Regions from separate parts of the Glutamicibacter protophormiae genome, predicted to be linked through region 1. Evidence: riboswitches for the same ligand, from Rfam matches in the RefSeq annotation. Region 1 holds a riboswitch; the other holds the start of a gene.
The links. A riboswitch is a leader RNA that binds a small molecule or an ion and turns the genes downstream of it on or off. The one in region 1 is predicted to bind S-adenosylmethionine.
Positions count from the first base shown of each region.

Region 1 (7,386 bases):
ACTGGCCGAAATTGTGCTCAGTTCGCCTACTGTCCAATTGCGCAGCAGGCTGACCAGTTCCTCATCGGTCATCTTGCGGTCGTGGACCCGCTCGTTCATCAGACTGGTGGTTAGATCCCTAGGCGCGTTTTCTCCAGCACGGCGCCGGTCGCTCAGCAGTTGGCGGATGTAGCCGTCGAACTCCATGGCGATCTGCTTCATGGCAGTGTGGTTCTGCTCGCCGGTCGCAACAAGGTTCCTGATGGTCCAGCGGCGCAGCGGCTCCTCCAAGTCAGCAGGCCAGCCGAGAAAAGGACTTTGCCCCCGCAACGCATAGATTTCCGCGAAAATCTCGGAGAAGTTCAGCTTCTGCGCACGTGGCAAGGCATCAATCAATTCTGCGGCAATGCTGCGACACACCGGTTCGAATCTCTCCATGACCCCTGGGGTGAAGTACCGGTCATTGACCTGCCTGGAGATCGTGTGGTGAGGAGGGTTCATGCCGTTGGGCACCGTCAGACGGGCAGATACCGCATCGCTGAAACTTTCATGGTCGCCCAGAAGAGTGAGCACGTCCTCATGGCGGAGGATCGAATAGCCTAGGAAATCGCTATGGGCTACGGGGCATTGCAAGCGAAGCCGGTCGTAGGCAGCGATCTGGTTGGCGAGCGCTTCGGGATCCTTGGGGTCCCACTGGACAATTTCCTGCGCAGGCATGGCAGTTCTATCCGGTCCTTAGCCTTCGCAGTCAGCCTATGAGTGCCACACTGCGGAAACAAGACTCTGTGTACAGCATGGCGTCGCCCATGAAGCGGGCAACGCCATGCTGATCAGCTAGTTGTTCGAATCCAGAGAGATCTTGGTGCTCACCGGCACCGGGTTGGCGAACAGGTCCAGTACAGGGCAGTGGGCATCGACGGCCTGCCGCAGTTCATCGTAGCGTTCAGCGGATTCCGGGCCGGAGATCTGCACGTCCAGGTCTACCGAGGTGAAGCCCGGGCGGATCGACTTGTCGATGCCGAACAGGCCGCGTACATCCAGATTTCCGTTGGCCACGATCTTCACGTCGTCAACCTGGATATTCAACTGCTCGGCATAGAGGCGGTAGATAACCACTTGGCAGGAGATCAGGGCGCCCAGTGCATATTCGACCGGGCTCGCTGCCAGGTCGTCGCCGCCCAGGGCCGCAGGCTCGTCCACGGTGAAGGTGTGCTTTCCGGAGATGATGTTGCTGGCTACCGAACCGAAGCCCTCGCCCTGGACAATGAAGGTCAGCTTGGCGCTGTCCGGGGCGGTGGAGATGCGTTCGCCCCAGCCGGTGCCAGCCTGCTGCAGGCGGGCGGAGCGGTCTTCGGCAACGGAAATGGTGGAAGCTGCGGTAGACATGAGGAATTGATCCCCTTTCTGGCGCAAGGGGCGCCATCGCTTACGAACCTGTCTTTCAGGTCCGTCGAATCATCACCTGGAGCACCCCGCACAATGACGCGAATAGGGTTGCCGTCCAACCAGCCAGGGCTTGTGTGATTGGAACTCGTGATTCAGTAGTTACTTTTCTACCGGGTTTCTCCGGTGTTGGTAAATAGCAGTCTTCATGTTTCGTCACAGGGCAAACTGTCTGTCGCACCGATAGAATTGGGACTGAAATCCGCGCAGGCTCAGCGCGGCCGCCCACCCGAGAAGTTGCGTGTATGGATTACCAGCTAACACCCGTTGCCGCTCAGACACTAGTGACCGAGGAAGAATACGCCGCAGGTTGGGCTATCGCCAACGAGGGACAGGTATCCATCCACGACCGGAAACAGACCCCGGGAATGTCCGCCGTATTCGGCTGGGTGAATAATGCGTTCGTAGTGGTCCAGTTGTCGATCCAGGGTACGAATATCAGCTTCAGCAGTCGCTGCGATGCCCACGAAGGGGAGTACTCCTGCGAGCATGTCGCCGCTCTGCTCGTCGAGGCAACCCAGATCGACGGTGGGGGCTTCAGAGTTACGGATGCAGTAAGGCCACAAGATACTTGGAAGATGCCGCAGGTCGCGCAGTGGGAACGAACCCTGAAACGGCTGCTCCCACACGTTCCTGAGAGCAGTGAGTTCGAAGACGAGCTTGAAGAAGAGCCCTTGGGCCTCATCCTGAAGGTCGTTGCGGCCACCCGTTTTGGCAGGCCAAGCGTGCATCTCAATGCACGTCCCGCACGCAGGGGAGCGCGCAGCCCGTGGGTGCAGACCGGGGTGTCATGGCGCAAACTGCCTTTCGACGACCGCTTCGCCAAGGAACAGCGCCGCGCGGCCAACGAACTGGTCATGCTCAACGAGCGCGCACAACACGACCTGTACGGACATGTTTGGGATGCCACCGACTGGATCACCCTGAATAACCTTCCCGGCAAGGATCTGCGTGAAGCCTTCGAACGGATCAGGGAATCCGGGATCCACCTTGTCAACGGGAATGCCAGCAACCGCGCCGACGTGGCCCTAACCGATCTGGCCGGGTCCGCTTTCCTGGACCTGCGGCGCAGCGAGAGCGGCTTGACAGTTGAGGGCATCATCCGTGGGCCGAACGGCGAAACCGAGCATGTCCTGGCGTTGGGAAACCCTCCAACGCTGGTGGCCTACGCCGATAAACCCCTGGACAAAACCAAGGATCTTTCCATTGCCCCGCTGGATGAAGCCGTCGGCCAAGAGCTTAAGGATCTCATCAGCTCCGGTGCCATGGTGGTTCCGGCCGAAGACATCCAAGACTTCGAAGCCCGATTCCTGAATTCCCTCCGGCAGGTAGCGCCGGTGCGCAGCCAGGATGACAGTTACGAGGTGCCACAACCGGCGCGACCGGTCCTCCAGGTTCAGCTGGAACAAACCGAATCCGGTCTGGCTCTGCGTTTCACGTGGAACTATCCGCCCAAGTCACCGCGTCAAAAATCGGTTGAACGGGAAATCATTAACTCGGTTCAGGACAAGCTCGGAGGCGACGAGCCGCTGGGTAAGGCCACCAAAAATGGCGTGTTCCCTGCACAGGAGCTCACCAAGGACCAGGCTATCGAGTTCGTGATGTACCTTCTCCCGCTGCTGGAAGAACATCCGGACATCCAGATTCGCGGCAACGAAAGCCTGCCGAACTACACCCTGAATTCTGAACCTGCCACGGTAAGCATCGAAGCGGGGGAAAGTGCCGGGGACTGGTTCGACCTGTCGGTTGAGGTGTCCATCAACGGACTGAAGGTGCCTTTCGCTGAGTTGCTTTCTGCGCTGACCATGGGCGACGAATACCTGGTCCTCGAAGACATGACGGTGATTCCCATCGATGGACAGGAATTCCACCAACTGCGTCAGCTCGTGCAAGAAGCCGGTGAACTGGGCACCGTCTCCGGCAACAGCATTCGAATTCACCGGTTGAGCATCGACTGGTGGCAGGAACTGGTGGATCTGGGCATTATCGAAGCCCAGGAAAACCGATGGCTCCAGACCATGTCGGAACTGACTAACGGGGACCAGCTTGAGAAGATCAACCTCACCGATTCATTCACGGCTCAGCTGCGTCCCTACCAGGAACAGGGTGCCGCCTGGCTGAACTTCCTGCGTACGCATTCGTTGGGTGGGGTCTTGGCGGATGACATGGGCCTGGGCAAAACCGTGCAGCTGCTGGCCGGACTGGAACAGGCTCGCACGGAGGATCCCGAGCAGAAGTTCCTGGTGATCGCTCCGACCTCGGTCGTCGGAAACTGGGTCAACGAAGCCACGCGGTTCACCCCGCAGATGCGGGTGCAGTCCATTACCTCGACCGCAAAGAAGACGGGGCTGAGCATCTTGGAGCAGATCGGCGATGCCCAGCTGGTCGTTACCAGCTACGCCATCTTCCGGCTGTCATTCGAAGAATTCGAGGAAGCCGGGTTCTCGGTGCTGATTCTCGACGAGGCACAGCAGCTGAAGAACCATACCTCCAAGGGATATAAGCAGGCGCGCCAGCTCTCGGTTCCATGCAAGCTGGTGGTGACCGGTACCCCGATGGAAAACAACCTGATGGAGTTGTGGGCACTGGTCTCGCTGGCTGCACCCGGTCTGCTCGGTGGCCAGAAGGCATTCAAGGACAACTACCAGAAACAGATTGCCGACGGTGATTCGGAACGCCTTCAACGGCTGAAGAAGCGGCTTCGTCCGTTCGTCTTGCGCCGTACCAAGGAGCAGGTGGTCCCGGAACTTCCAGCCAAGACCGAGCAGGTCCTGGAAGTCGAGCTGGAACCCGCGCACCGCAAGGCCTATGACCGCCGCTTCCAGCGAGTGCGCCAGGAAGTCCTGGGACTGGTGGATGACGTGGATTCCAACCGATTCAAGATCCTGCAGTCATTGACCCTGCTCCGGCAGCTGGCGCTGGATCCTTCGCTGGTTGATGAGGGAACTGCGCCCAGCGCCAAGTTGGAGATGCTGCGCGAGCTGATGGCAGACGCAGTAGCCGAGGGGCACAAGATCTTGGTCTTCAGCCAGTTCACCAGCTTCCTGGGCAAGGCGAGGGACATTGCGGTGGAACTCGGAATCGACCACGGCTACCTGGACGGCGCGACCAGCGGTCCCAAGCGCAAGGACATGATTGACGGGTTCACCGACGGGCAATTCCCGGTCTTCTTCATTTCGCTAAAGTCCGGCGGCTTCGGCATCAACTTGACCACCGCCGACTACTGCATCTTGCTTGATCCCTGGTGGAATCCGGCGGCCGAAGCACAGGCTATCGACCGCGCGCACCGCATCGGCCAGACCAAGCCGGTGTACGTCTACCGACTGGTTGCCAAGGACACCATCGAATCAAAGGTGCTGGCTTTGCAAGCCAAGAAGACCCAGCTGTTCAACGACGTGCTGGGTGAGCAGTCGGATGCGGCGCAGTCCTCGGTACTGAGCGCGGATGACTTCCTGGCCTTGATGCAGTAGACCGGTTTCCTGCTGCACAGCGAAAGGCGGATTTCTGAACAAAAAATTTGATCAGAAATCCGCCTCCTGCATATTCAAGGTATGAAAGACCTACACGATGTCGTCGAAGGTCGAGTTGAGCCGGTGCATGAGATGGCCGAAGGCTTCCAGGTCGTCGTGGTCCCAGTCGCTGAGGTGGTTGCGCAATTGCTGGCGCAGCATGTCGCCGCTGGAACGCCATTTCTCGCGGGCCTCATCGGTGGCGGAAACCAGCTGGGCCCGACCGTCCTGCGGATCTGGCGCGCGGGAGACCAGCCCGATGGATTGCAGATGCTGAACCAACCGTGACACAGTCGCCTTGTCGAGGCGAAGTTTTTCGGCGAGCACACCCTGTTGCTGGGCGTCTTCGCGGATTACGACTGCAAGAAGTCGATATCCCTGATCCTGCAGTTCAGGATGGATGATTTTGGCGCGGCGAACCAGCATCTGGCGCGCACGAAACAACAGGGCGGTGAATTCGTCTTCCACCTTTTGCATCAACTGTTCTTCTTGCATGCTTTCTATTCTAAGATTTTTGACGGTGCCATGGCGTGATTGGGCGCAATTTGGTCAAAGGAATTAATTGTGCATCAATCATGAATTGCATTTGGCGGATCTGGATCATTCACCTTTTGCCGGTTTTCGCTCAGAACCATTGAGTACGGTGACCTTGGTTGTGCGGGAAAACCATGCGGGATTGCGGCGGCATGTTTCGAAGACTCGTCCTGCTAGGTGGGCATAGCCTATGAAAGACGACAGGGAGTTCGAAGAAAAATGTTCCACACGCAACTGGTTATCGACGGCGGACAAACCGAAACAAAGCTACGGATTATCCGCCAGAGTGACGTCTCGGAATTGCGCTTGCCCGGTGTCCAGACGCATCTGCCGGTTCTGCCCCAGCTGGCGGCCGCCATCGGGCACGCGGCAAATATCAGCGCGGCCGGGTTCGACGTCGTTTCCGTCGGCACCACCGGTCTGACCAAGGCCGAGCTGGACGCCGGGGAGCTCATGGCGATGCTGGAACCAGGAATGGCATCGGGTCTCAATCTGGCTCATGACTCGGTGTCAAGTTACCTCGGGGCATTGGGTGACCGGCCAGGGGCAGTGGTTGCCGCGGGTACCGGCGTAGTCACCCTCGCCGTAGGAGCCCGCACCACAGCCCGCGTGGACGGCTGGGGCAACATCATGGGGGATGCCGGCAGCGCCTACTGGATGGGGCAGCAGGCGCTGTCCGCGGTGATGCGCGCCCGCGACGGCCGCGGACCGCAGACGGCCCTGGGCATCGCCGTCAGGGACCGCTGGCCGGATCTCGAAGAAGCCTACATCCAGCTCCAGGCCGACCCGAACCGGATTGCGGTGGTGGCCTCCTTCGGCAAGGAGGTTTCCCTGCGCGCAGTGGACGATCCCGTCGCAGCCAGGATCTGCGAGCTCGCGGGCAGGGAACTGGCCCATTCGGCGGCCACCGCATTGCGCCGAACCGGACAGGAGGCCTCGCAACCCGCCGTGGCCTGTCTTGGCGGTGTGTTTGCCGGCGCGCAGGTCCGCGCGGCCTTCATCGCCGAGCTGGCGTTGCAGGTCCCCGGCGCGCAGCTGGCCGAACCTGCCGGCGAGGGGCTGGACGGCATCGCCATGATGGCCGAACTGCCGGAAAACCACCCGCTGAGGGCCATGATCTCTTCCATCTGAGCCACTCAGCCGGCACGGGGTGACCCTACTAATATGTGCATCGCCTCATGGAGTGACAAGATAGGTTTAGAACTATTTGCGCACCAAAGGAGTCACCGTGAGTTACCGTGTCGGTCCAGCAGACCAGTTGCCAGAAGGCGAAGCATTGCTGGTAGAGGCAAAAGACAGTGGAGCCGTCGAGGACATCGCGGTGTTCCACGCCGAAGACGGTAACTTCTATGCGCTGCAGGACGAATGCACCCACGAGGTGGCATCGTTGTCCGAAGGCTGGATCGACGGCTGCGAAGTCGAGTGCCCGCTGCACTCCTCCAGCTTCGATCTGCGCACCGGCAAGGTGCTGTGCATGCCAGCCACCAAGGACGCCCGCACCTACAAGGTTAGCGTGGTGGACGGCAACCTGGAACTCGACATCTAGATGTCCTCCGTCCACATCATCGGGGCAGGGGTCGCCGGCTACACCCTGGCCCGCGAGCTGGTCAGCCGGAACTACGCCGGGAGCATCAGCATCAGCGACGCCCAGGGCCTGCCCTACGACCGCCCGCCGCTGAGCAAGTCCCTGCAGGTCGAACCCTTCGCACCGGTCTCCTGGTACCGCGAGCACCGCATCAACCTGGTCCAGGAGGAGATCACCCAGCTGCCGCTGCCGACCGCCGACGACGACTGGGTGGTCCTTGCCACCGGCACCATCCCGCGCACCCTGGATATCCCCGGCGCCGAATTCGCGCGCAGCCTGCACACCGCGGCCGACGCCCGGCACCTGGCTCGCACCCTGGACGACGGGATGTTCGGC
Region 1 is NZ_CP069806.1:3,031,586-3,038,971, reverse strand. Features, by position in the region: gene JQN66_RS14230 (cytochrome P450) at 1-696, opposite strand, end outside; gene JQN66_RS14225 (OsmC family protein) at 814-1,365, opposite strand; SAM riboswitch class IV at 1,397-1,518, opposite strand; gene JQN66_RS14220 (DEAD/DEAH box helicase) at 1,668-4,892, shown strand; gene JQN66_RS14215 (MarR family winged helix-turn-helix transcriptional regulator) at 4,983-5,426, opposite strand; gene JQN66_RS14210 (N-acetylglucosamine kinase) at 5,685-6,596, shown strand; gene JQN66_RS14205 (bifunctional 3-phenylpropionate/cinnamic acid dioxygenase ferredoxin subunit) at 6,694-7,011, shown strand; gene JQN66_RS14200 (NAD(P)/FAD-dependent oxidoreductase) at 7,012-7,386, shown strand, end outside.

Region 2 (7,386 bases), 650 kb from region 1:
CGGGGTATTCCCGACGATCGCCTGGTTGAAGTCGGTGAACACTATTACGGGTTTGGCGGTAAATCACCCATCAACGACCAGAACCGCCGATTGCTTGATGCCCTGCGTCGGGAGTTTGAGCGACGTGGAATCACGACTCCAGTACTATGGGGAAACCGAAATTGGGATCCATACCTCACGGACACTGTCCGTGACTTCGCTAAGCGTACGGGAGGCTCGCGATTCCTTGCTATCGATACCTCCGCCTACTCTTGTTATTCATCATGCCGCCAGTATCGCGAAGACTTCGCCAACACTCGGAATGTCCTTGCCCAAGAAGGACTGGCAGTGTCTTTCGAGAAGGTCCGCCAGTACTACAATCACCCTGGTTTTGCGTACGCAGAACTGGACTGCGTACATCGTGGACTAACCAATTTGATCCAAAAAGTCGGCCCTTTGGATCCACAGAAGCATCGCCTGCTCTATGTCACTCATTCCATTCCACTGTCTATGCAGCAAGCTTCTGAACGGCAGACCGCCGGGTATCGCGAGCAGCACCTACAACTGATTAAGTGGATCGATCAGGAACTTGGAGAAAAGCAACCGTTGAGCGCTGAGTTGGTGTTCTGTTCCCGTTCTGGTTCCCCTGAAACACCCTGGCTGGAGCCTGATATTAACGATCGCCTCGAGGAACTCGCCGCCGCCGGGACGGAGGGGGTTGTCGTCGTTCCGTTGGGATTCGTCTCCGATCATATGGAAGTAAAATACGACCTTGATACCGAGGCCGCGCAAACCGCCAAGGACCTAGGGCTGGTCTATGTGCGTGCAGCGACTGTCGGGGTTGACCCGGTGTTCGTATCGGGACTTGTCGACGCCGCGCTGGAACGGTCGGCCCAGCATCGTGGCGAGCCTGTCGATGCTCCGGCGGTCACCCCCGAGGGTCCGTTGAGCCCTGGCAGCGGTTCATGTTCAACGACCTGCTGCTTGGGAAGACAGCAGAAGCCCACAACGCCCAGTTGGGATTCCCTAGCGGACATCGACTGATCCTATTAGTTGATGGAGGAAGTTCGGATATAAGAATTCAGGAAGAATAACGCTCGTGCAGGCCATGAACCACTTGGTTCACGGCCTGCACTTTTCTCAACGATAGACAGTGGACTTCGCAAGAACCGCATTCGCGGATGTCGGATCCGAGAGATCCAACGATCAGGTTGGTGGCGTTGGAGCGAAATTGCCCGCCACCTTCGCGCCGCTACCAAATTGTTTACAGTTGAAGGTTGATATCCGCTCAGGAAAGTACATGAGAGGACGATTGGCAAGCTCGTGAGGAGAGAGTCCCTACCAGCGGTTCGGCTAAGAATTGGGTTCCGAGCAACTCTCCCAATATTGGTGTGACATGCATTGTCATGGCGACACGGGAAGCGCCCAATGATCAAACCAAGCGGCTATTCCAGATCCCGCGAACACCTGTTCAGCCACCCCGGGCACATTCACCCCCAAACACACCGCGGTGATGGGAACCATTCTTATGCCCAGCCAAGGAGGCGGCCTATGCGTCGGCTACGACTCAATGAACGACTGGTCCACCCGCTGAACTCGGATGAGGTCACCAACGAGGTGAACAAATGCTGGGACCTGGGCGCGGGTTCCGCCACGAGCCCCTGACCTGGCCGGGTGGCTGTGCAATATATGGAAGCCAGTTCGAGTTGAGAACCCGTGGTTCAAGGGCGGCAACTTGCACCGGTTGCGCCGTTGATCCAAGAATCCGGGGTTGCTACTGAAACTTGGGGATGCATTACTGCCTATTCGGCTTTGGCCCTGGCATTCTCATTCGGTATCTGTTCGACGTCCGGCGTGCCGTTGGCCGGGCGGAACCGAATCTCGCTGACCAGCGTGCCGAGAACGATCACCGCAGCACCGCACAACGCCAGAGCGGACATCCGGTCCCCGGCCAGACGGCCGAAGATGCCAGCCCACACCGGTTCACCTGCATAGATGATGGTGGCGCGGGTCGGGGAGACCGACTTCTGTGCCCAGTTCATGGTGGCCTGGATCAGGCAGCTTGCGGCACCCAGCCCGACAGCTGGAAGCACCCAGTACCAGGAGAAGGCCGGCGCTGCCTCGCCCACGGCAGGCATCGCAGCGAAGCCCAACAGGCCCGCGACCAGCAGCTGCACCACGGTAACCCGCCCCAAATCGATCTTACGGGCGAAGGCGCTGATCAGAACGATTTCCGCGGCCATGGGAAGGGTACTGAGCAAGGTGGCGAATTCGCCTGGACCCAGTCCCGTGCGCACCGCGTCGGGGCCGGCGAGCAGCAGCAGCCCGACGAACGCCAAGCCTGCGCCCGACAGCATCATGGCGCCGGGGCGCTTGCGGAAGACGGCCCACTGTAGCAGTGGAACCAGCGGGACGTAGAGTGCGGTGAGGAACGCCGAGGTGCTGCTGTTGATGGTTTGCAGCCCTTGCGTCTGCAGGCCGTAGCCCAGGAAAATCATCAGGCCAATCGCCGTGCCGGCACCGAGTTCCAGCCGTGTCATGCCGCGCATGGAGCGGCGGAAAACCAGCGCCGCAGCCAGACCGGCCACGAGGAAGCGGACGCCGACGAAGAACATCGGCCCGCTGTGGCGCATGGCCAGATGGACCAGGAGAAAGGTCGAGCCCCAGACAGCGGTGATGGCAAGCAACGCGGTTTCCTGGCGGCTGATCGAAACATACTGCCGCACCGCGGAAATTCGCATCATTCTGCATATTTTAAAGTGACGATCACCGGACCGGCAAAACCAACGGCTGCCCCAGCTCGGATCCGACCGTGCGCAAGAAGCTGTCGTGGAAGTGCGGGCCCAGCACGAATGCACGTCGATTCCAACCGCTGGCGAATAAATGAATGATTATGAACGCATCAGCTTGGTTCGGGTCGAATGAATACTTGAGTATTTCGATTTAAGAAGCGAAATATTTGACCATATGGCGTAACCGCCCATATCGTTCTAACCAGAATCAAGAGCGTCAGCTATAAGCCCTGGCTTGCTGGCCGGCAACCCTCTCAACGGTAGTGGGGTGCTCCAGGTGAGGATTCGGTTCCACGCAAGAACGCGTGGCACAAGTACCGCACATCGAGTGTGCCAACATCTGGCATCGCGCAGGGGAGTCCGTGCGCCACCGCCGGACGTTCACGCTCGCTGGGCACGACCCGAAGGAATCGAGCCATGTCTTTGAATCAGGATCTTGACCCGCTGACCTTGCGCAAGGTTTTCGCGCAGCATCCATCCGGTGTCGCCGCGTTATGCACCGTTCTCGACGGAGAGAAAACCGGCCTCGTTGCATCATCCTTTACCGTCGGCGTATCGCTGGAGCCGGCACTGGTCATGTTTGCGGTGCAGAAGACTTCCAATACCTGGCCCAAGCTGCGTACCGCGGACCGCATCGGCGTCTCGGTGCTCAGTGAACGCAATGACGGGGTTTGCGGGCAGATTGCCTCCAAGCACGGCGACCGTTTTGCCGGCGTGGAAACCCACGAAACGGAGCAGGGGGCACTTTTCATTCAGGAGTCCACCCTTTGGCTGGAGACCTCAATTTACAACGAAGTGGAAGCCGGAGATCACTGGGTGATCTTCCTGGAGGTGCATGGCCATGATTTCTCCAACCATTCCCCGCAGATCTTCCACGATTCGCGATTTCACTCATTGCCAGTGCCCGAATTCGTTTAACTGATATCACTTGACGCTGCGGCGCGGAGGGAGAACCTTCGCGCCGCAGCGTCATTTAACATCGGGCGTGACGGCTGCCCACGGGGATGGAATGATTTTCATCGCCGACCGCGCGCCGAGCCGCTGGTTTTCATGGCCAGTCGAGCGATTGTGACAGAACGGCTGTCCACAACACTATCCACAGCTTTGTGGATAGCCTGTTGAATAGGGTTGATAACTTGTGAGAAACGCCTAGATTCCGGGTATTTGGCTGTTGATAACGCTTTGGGGGCCTGTGGGTAGTAGAAAAAATTAACCCTCTATCCACAGCTGTGAGAACAGGAATATCCAAGTCAAAGCGTATTTAAGGCCCATTAAGTGGGGTAATCCACAGGGTTATCCCCACGTAGTGAACAGGGGAATCCACAGGTAGGGGTGTGTTATCCACACATTCTGTGGATATCAGGGTTTACCTCTGTTAATAACCCACCTAGTGTTGGCACTGGGAACGACTATCCACAAGGGCTTTGGGCCTAATTGTCGGTTGGTACTGAAACGATAGGCAGTTGCCGTCGGGGCAAGAGTGGTTTCCCAGCGTGTACATAGGGGATGGAAGTGTCTGTAATGAGTGCAGAGCCGATCTACGAAGAACGAGGATCCGATGCGGCGCGCAAGCCGCCGCAGGACATCGAAGCGGAAATGTCAGTTCTTGGCGGCATGATGCTCTCCAAAGATGCCATTGCCGACGTCGTCGAGGTCCTCCGCGGCACCGACTTCTACCGCCCCGCCCATGAAGCAATCTATGAAGCGGTGATCGACCTCTACGGCCGTGGCGAACCCGCGGATGCCGTGACCGTGGCCGACCTGCTGACCAAGCGCAATGAAATTTCGCGCGTCGGCGGCGCCGCCTACCTGCACAACCTGATCCAGCAGGTTCCCACCGCCGCTAACGCCGGCTACTACGCGGAAATCGTGCGCGAACGCGCCGTGCTCCGCCGTCTGGTGGACGCCGGCACACGCATCGTCCAGATGGGCTACTCGCCGGATGGCGAGGTCGACGCCATCGTCAATGAGGCGCAGGCCGAGGTCTACAAGGTTTCCGAGAACCGCGGCAGCGAGGACTACGTGCGCCTGTCCGAGATCATCGAGGGCACCGTCGACGAGATCGAGAACGCCGCCAACGCCGGCGACGGCATCACCGGCGTGCCCACCGGCTTCTACGAATTCGACGAACTGACCCAGGGCCTGAAGGGCGGGCAGATGATCATCATCGCCGCCCGTCCCGCCGTAGGCAAATCAACGTTCGCGCTGGATTTCGCCCGGTCCGCGGCGATCAAGCACAACATGGCCACCGTGTTCTTCTCCCTGGAAATGGGCCGCAACGAGATCGCGATGCGCCTGCTCTCTGCGGAAGCGTCCATCCAGCTGCAGGACCTGCGCAAGGGTTCGGTGGAAGACGCCCAATGGACCAAGATCGCCACCACCATGGGCCGGTTGAACGAGGCCCCGCTGTTCATCGATGATTCGCCGAACATGTCCATGATGGAGATCCGCGCCAAGTGCCGACGACTGAAGCAGCGCAACGAGCTGCGCATGATCATCCTCGACTACCTGCAGCTGATGAGCTCGGGCAAGCGCGTGGAATCGCGTCAGCAGGAAGTCTCCGAATTCTCGCGTAACCTCAAGCTGCTGGCCAAGGAGCTCGATGTGCCGTTGATCGCGCTGTCGCAGCTGAACCGCGGTTCCGAGCAGCGTACCGACAAGCGGCCCATGGTCTCGGACCTGCGTGAATCGGGCTCGATCGAGCAGGACGCCGACATGGTCATCCTGCTGCACCGCGACGACGTCTACGACAAGGAAAACCGTCCGGGCGAAGCCGACGTGATCATTGCGAAGCACCGTGCCGGCCCCACCAAGACCATTACCGTGGCGTTCCAGGGCCACTACTCGCGCTTCAGCAACATGTCCTCCGAGGGCTAGGCGCAAGTAAACATTCCATGGCACCTGCTGGGTTGGCTGACCGCCAACTATAGTGGGTGCCATGTTCGTCTCCCTCCAAGCATTGCTCTGGGGCACCGCGGCCGGATCGGCCCTGCTGATCGGAGCGGCCGCGGCCTGGTGGCTGCGAATTTCCCGGGTCTGGGTCTGCGCCGTCATGGCCTTCGGCGCCGGTGTGCTGGTCAGCGCGCTGAGCTTCGAGCTGGTGCTGGAAGCCTTCACCCTGGGCGGGCTGGCCGCGACCGTCGCCGGGGTCGTGGCCGGCGCCCTGCTCTACTTCGGGGCCAACACGCTGCTGGCCAAGCGCAGCCGCAGGAAAAGGCGTGCGCGGGGTGCCGGCGGAGCCGAGTCCTCCTCGGGGTCTGCCATCGCCGTCGGCGCGCTCATCGACGGCATCCCCGAATCCGTGGCGCTGGGCCTGGGGCTGGTCGCGGGGGCCAGCGTGAATCCGACGATGCTGATCGCCATCTTCGTCTCCAATATTCCCGAGGGACTGGCCAGTTCGGCCGACATGAAGGCCTCCGGGCGCAGCGGACGCTCGGTCTTCACCCTGTGGGCGTCGATCGCGCTGGCCAGCGGCCTGGCCGCCTTCATCGGGGCGATCGCCCTGGAGGGCATGCCTGCGGAGGTGCTGGCCTTCACCACCGCCGTGGCGGCGGGAGGCATCCTTACGATGATTGCCGACACCATGATTCCCGAGGCCTACGCGGTGGACCACGACTACACCGGGCTGCTGGTCACCGCCGGGTTCCTCAGCGCGTTTTCGCTGCATGCCATCGGCGGATAGCCGCCGGTCCCGGGGGCGGAATGAAGCCTTCGCGGTTCTGCGAGAATGAACCCATGCCCCTGAACAAGAGCTCCCGCACCGGTGTGCCCGGCCTCGAGACCATCTACGCGCCGCAGTACCTGTCCACGACCCTGGGCATGTTCATCCTGGTGTTCCTCGTCGCGTTCGAGGCCATGGCCGTCACCACGGTGATGCCCTTGGTGAGCGAGATCCTGGATGGCGAGCGGCTGTTCGCCCTGTCCTTCGCGGCGCCCATGGCCAGCGGCATGCTGGGCATGGTGGCGGCCGGAGAAATCACCGACCGCTGGGGCCCGAAGATTCCGCTGTTCGCCTCGGTAGCGGTCTTCCTGGCGGGGCTGCTGGTGTGCGGCACCGCGGCCAGCATGGAGATCCTGATCGCCGGACGCATCCTCCAGGGAATCGGCGGTGGCGCGATCACCGTGGCGATCTACGTGCTCATCGCCCGGGCGTACCCCGGCAGCCTGCACGCGAAGATCTTCGCGCTCTTCGCCACCGCCTGGGTGCTGCCCGCGCTGATCGGCCCATGGCTGGCCGGGATGATTGCGACGTTCATCGGCTGGCGCTGGGTGTTCCTTGGCGTCATGGGCTTGGTGGCCCTCGCCTTCTGCGCCATCGTCCCGGCGCTGAACCGGCTGCCCAGGGAGTCGCACAGCGAGCTGGGCCCGGTCTCCGCGAAACGCCTGCTGCTGGCCGGGCTGACCGGAGCGGCGGTCATCGCCATGAACCTGCTGGGAAGCAGCGGCAGTTCCTGGTCGTTGCCCGCCCTGCTTGCGGCCCTGCTGCTGGCGCTGTTCACCATCCGTCCGCTGCTGCCCAAGGGCACCTTCAGCGCGCGCCGCGGCCTGCCGGCCACGATGAGCACGCGGACGCTGACGGCCGGCGCATTTTTCGGCGTCGAGGTGTACCTGCCCT
Region 2 is NZ_CP069806.1:3,686,563-3,693,948, reverse strand. Features, by position in the region: gene JQN66_RS17220 (ferrochelatase) at 1-1,023, shown strand, start outside; gene JQN66_RS17215 (DMT family transporter) at 1,782-2,723, opposite strand; SAM riboswitch class IV at 2,978-3,094, shown strand; gene JQN66_RS17210 (flavin reductase family protein) at 3,189-3,689, shown strand; gene dnaB (replicative DNA helicase) at 4,293-5,648, shown strand; gene JQN66_RS17200 (ZIP family metal transporter) at 5,710-6,453, shown strand; gene JQN66_RS17195 (MFS transporter) at 6,507-7,386, shown strand, end outside.
Region 2: it holds a riboswitch for S-adenosylmethionine, as region 1 does, so the genes downstream of both, JQN66_RS17210 (flavin reductase family protein) here and JQN66_RS14225 (OsmC family protein) in region 1, are expected to answer to the same signal.